Regions from separate parts of the uncultured Haliea sp. genome, predicted to be linked through region 2. Evidence: predicted binding sites of a transcription regulator. Region 2 holds the regulator's gene; the other holds the start of a gene.
What was found. The regulator FNR, encoded in region 2, switches genes on or off when oxygen is low (the NO sensors DNR and NnrR bind a similar motif). The targets are predictions, from matches to a motif close to TTGATNNNNATCAA.

Region 1 (2,201 bases), on a different contig from region 2:
GATACAGCACCCAAAGACTTCAGCTGGGAAGCACTGCTGCACAGCGCCGCGGAATTGTCCCTGTTCGGGGAGCGCAAGGTGATTGAGCTGCGTCTCCCGGACGGCAAGCCGGGCGCCGAGGGCAGCAAGGCGCTCTGTGCCTACCTGGAGCAGGCCAGCGGCGACGACGTACTCCTCGTCATCAGCGGCAAAATCGACCGCCAGTCCCAGAACAGCAAGTGGTTCAAGGCGCTGGACAAAGTCGGCGCCGTGGTCCAGGTGTGGCCCGTAACCGCGCGCGACATGCCCCGCTGGCTGCGCCAGAGACTGGGCCAGGCGGGTCTGGGCATTGATGAGGATGCACTGGAACTGCTCGCCGAACGTCTCGAGGGCAATCTGTATGCAGCCGTACAGGAAGTCGAAAAGCTGAAACTGCTGGCCGGCGGGGATAACGTCACCCTGCAGACAGTCACTACCGCTGTGCTGGACAACGCGCGCTACAACCTCTTCACCATGGTCGATACCGCGCTGGCCGGCAAACCCGAAGCGACCTTGCGCATGCTGCACGGCCTGCGGGCCGAGGGCACCGATGTCGTGCCGCTGCTGTGGGCGGTGGCACGGGAAATTCGTACGCTGTATGCGCTGCAGCTCGAGGTCGAGGCATGCCAGCCGCTGGGCACCGTGCTCAACAGTCACCGGGTCTGGAAGAGCCGCGAAGCTGCCGTCACCCGCGCCCTGCGACGCCACAGCAGTCGCACTCTGGGCGCTCTGCTGCAGGATGCATTGCAGGTCGATGGCAGCGTCAAGGGCTATGCCGACGGTAACCCCTGGGATCGCCTGGACCGCCTCCTGCTGACCCTCGCCGGCTGATCTCCCCTTCCGGCCACCCGGCGGCTGCCGGCCTTGCGCCAGATCAAGATACCCCCCTGGCGCCTGTGCTTTGATAGTCTTGTTCCTGCACCAAAAAAACTGGCAAAGAGCGAGATGACCATGACAGAGCGGTTTGCAACAGCGGAAGCCTGCGTCGATTACACAATCGCCAGGCTGGGTAAGACAATTCGACTGGGTGCCCCACTCGGCCTGGGCAAACCGGTGCAGCTGATCAATGCGTTTTTCCGGCGTGCCGAGCAGGATCCGGACATTGAGCTGCACATCTACACCGCTCTGTCGCTGGAGGTGCCCAAGCCCGCCAGTCACATTGAGGCGGAGCTGGCCGGCCCCATTGTGGAGCGTATTTTTGGCGACTATGAACCGCTGGCGTATATGGAGGCCCAGCGCGCTGGCGGGCTGCCGCCCAACATCCAGGTGAGCGAGCTGTACTTCAAAGCCGGATCAATGAAAAACATGCCCGCAGCGCAGCAGCAGTACATCTCCAGCAATTACACGCACATTGCCCGCGACATGATGGCCGCCGGGGTGAACGTGCTGCTGCAACTGGTGGCCGCGCGCGATACGGACCACGGGCTGTCACTCAGCCTGTCCTGCAACCCGGACGTGGCGCTGGATGTCATTCGCAGCAAGCGCGCACAAGGGCAGAACGATTTCCTCTGCTTTGCCCAGGTTCACCGGGATCTCCCCTTCATGCGCCATGACGCGGAAGTGCCCGCCACCCTGTTTGACGGCGTTGTAGAAAACCCGGCGTACCAGCGCACCCTGTTTGCCGTGCCCAACGCCGCTGTACCCGCCGCCGACTACGCCACCGCGCTACATGCCAGCACGCTGGTGGTGGACGGCGGCACCCTGCAAATCGGTATCGGCGCCCTGGGCGATGCGGTCGCCCATGCGCTTATCCTGCGCCAGCAAGAGCCCGCCGCCTGGCAGGACGCGGTCGACAGGCTGACCCGTATCGACAGCGGCTGCCAAACCGAACACGGCCCGTTCGAGCAGGGCCTCTACGTCTCCACGGAGATGTTCGTCAACGGCATGCTGCACCTGATGGAGGCCGGGGTCGTGAAGCGCCGGGTCTACGACCTGCTCGCGCTGCAACAGGGTCTGAATGACGGGCTGATTTCAGAAGCGATCGATGCCCGCCTGCTGGACTATCTGCGCCGCTGCAATGTGCTGCCCGAACAACTGACGCCCGAATGCCTGCAAACCCTGCAGTACTGGGGCATTCTGCCAGACACACTGGAACTGGCCGAGGGCGGACTGTCACTGGAGGGCGCTACCCTGGCCAATAGCATGGAGGATCCGGCTACGCGGGCCGCCCTCGTGAAAGCCGG
Region 2 (2,201 bases):
GAGAACAGGAAACCCCGCTCCTCCGGAATATTCATCATGATGGGGATGCCCAGGTAGAGCAGATACACAGACCAGCTCACCGCTACCACCCCAATCAGCAGGTCGACCCAGAGCAGGGGGTAGAACCCCGCCGCGCCGAAGACAAACATCGGTGTAGCGGTGAGACCCGCGACCACGATGCCCTTGGCGAAAGATGTTTCCGCCCCATAGGTGCCCGCCATCCAGTGGATGAAGTAACCCACCGCGACGACGCAGCCGACCATGGCGAAGTAGAACAGGATGCAGAGTTGTAGCGCGCTGTCATAGGTCAGGCGTATGGCGGGCCCGTTGCCCACTGTCCAGCCCACGTCAGTGGTGCCGAAATACCAGGCAACCGCAGGAATCAGGGCGAGCAACCAGGGGTAGAGCACCAGGATGTTCTGGCTGCTGGTCGGCAGGCCGGCAACGCTGCGCCACTGGGCGCCGGGTTTGGTCAGAAGACCGATCGTGTGCTGGATCATGTGTTTTTTTTCTCCCCAAAGAATGACTGGTGCCGGGCACAGGCGAAGTGTACCGGGCCGCACGCCCGCGGCCATGATGCAGATCAAGAATCGGCGGGGTCGTCCCGCTCGAGGTGTCAGTTGGCGATGTTGGCTGCCAGCTGCAGGGCTTCCTGATCCAGGATTTCGATTTCCTTGTTGTCGACGCAGAGGATGCCGTTTTTCTGCATCCTGCTGAAGACCCGGCTGATGGTTTCCACGGTCAGGCCCAGGTAGTTGCCGATATCCACCCGCGACATGGGCAGGCGGAACTGGCTGGCGCTCAGGTTGCGCCGCGCGTTGCGGCTGGCAATGCTGAGCAACAGGGTGGCGACGCGCTCGTCAGCGGAGTTTTTGCTGAGCAGTGTGATCAGCAGCTGATCCTCGGTGATTTCACGGCTCATGAGCTGGAACAGGTGGCGCTGCAGGCTGGGCATGGAGGCGCTCAGGCGCTCCAGGGAATCAAAAGGTATGGCGCAGATGGCCGAGGTCTCCAGCGCCCGCGCCGAGGAGGCGTGGCTGTTGTTGCTGATGCCGTCCATACCGAGGATTTCACCGGGAAAATAGAAGCCGGTAACCTGCTCGCGACCGTCGCTGGTGGTGCGATAGCCCTTTACGGCACCCGAACGCACGGCGTAGATGGACTGGAACGGCGTACCTTCGTGGTAGAGCAGTTCGTTCTTCTGCAGCGGCTTGCTGCGCTGGATGATGCTTTCCAGCTGTTCCAGATCCTGGTGGTTGATGGCCAGTGGCAGGCAGATTTTGCTCAGGCGGCAGGTTTCGCAGTTGACCTTGTACTCGTGGGTGCACGAGCGCAAGGGCGCGGTTTCACTGACATCTTGCAGGCGCATGGACATGCGTGACTCCCCTGGTTTGTAACGCGCAGTATAGTGTATTTGGCGGGGCTACTGAACCTCTGTGGGCCGGCTTGCAAAACGATTTTCTAGCCCAGCGAGGCCACGCTTTTCAGCACCAGTCGCACCAGTTCCGCCTGCCGCGAAGCCCCGGTCTTGGCGAAGATGGACTTGAGTTGTGCGCGGGCGGTGTGCTGCGAGATATTCTGCGCCTCAGACACCTCAGCCAGGCTCAGTCCCCGCGACAGCAGGATGGCAAGGTTGGCCTCGGCAGGGGTGAGATCAAACAGCTGGCCGAGGGTGCCCTGAGAGCTGGGCTCATTCAGGTCCGGGTCGGAAATGAACACGGCAACGCAGGGGCTGGACTGGCCCTCACCCCACTCTGAAACCGGGACTGGGCGCAGTACCAGCCCCAGTTGTGCCCGATCGCCGCCCCGAGGTACACGCAGGGCATGGATGACGGACGCCTCACCCCGGTGCAGGGCCTTGATGATGGTATCCAGTGCGGTCTGCAGCTCGCGATTCTTGTCCCGTCCTTCAATGACCAGGTGTTGTCCACGTATGCTGAGGCCGTTGTCGCCTTCCAGCAGGGCGCGTGCGACGGTGTTGGCGCTGAGGACGCGGCCCTGCTCGTCGAGCACGATGGTGGCCACCGCCAGCTGTTCCACGGCGCCGGCGTACAGGTTGCGCTCCGAGGCGGTGCGCCCCAGGGTGGCATACAGCTGGATGGAGAGACGCAGGTGGGGCGCGATGCGGGCAATGGCGGCGCGCTCGTCGTCGTTGAAGGGCGGCTCGGTGTGACGCCGGGAAAATCGCAGGCGTGCCAGCA

Region 1: AACZ17_RS08760 (acetyl-CoA hydrolase/transferase C-terminal domain-containing protein) is a predicted target of FNR. The motif match lies at 883-896, and genes of this name have one in related genera.

Annotation. Positions count from the first base shown of each region.
Region 1 is NZ_CAXBAE010000006.1:20,065-22,265, forward strand. Features, by position in the region: gene holA (DNA polymerase III subunit delta) at 1-849, shown strand, start outside; gene AACZ17_RS08760 (acetyl-CoA hydrolase/transferase C-terminal domain-containing protein) at 970-2,201, shown strand, end outside.
Region 2 is NZ_CAXBAE010000001.1:215,721-217,921, reverse strand. Features, by position in the region: gene AACZ17_RS00995 (Yip1 family protein) at 1-500, opposite strand, end outside; gene fnr (fumarate/nitrate reduction transcriptional regulator Fnr) at 617-1,369, opposite strand; gene AACZ17_RS00985 (hypothetical protein) at 1,462-2,201, opposite strand, start outside.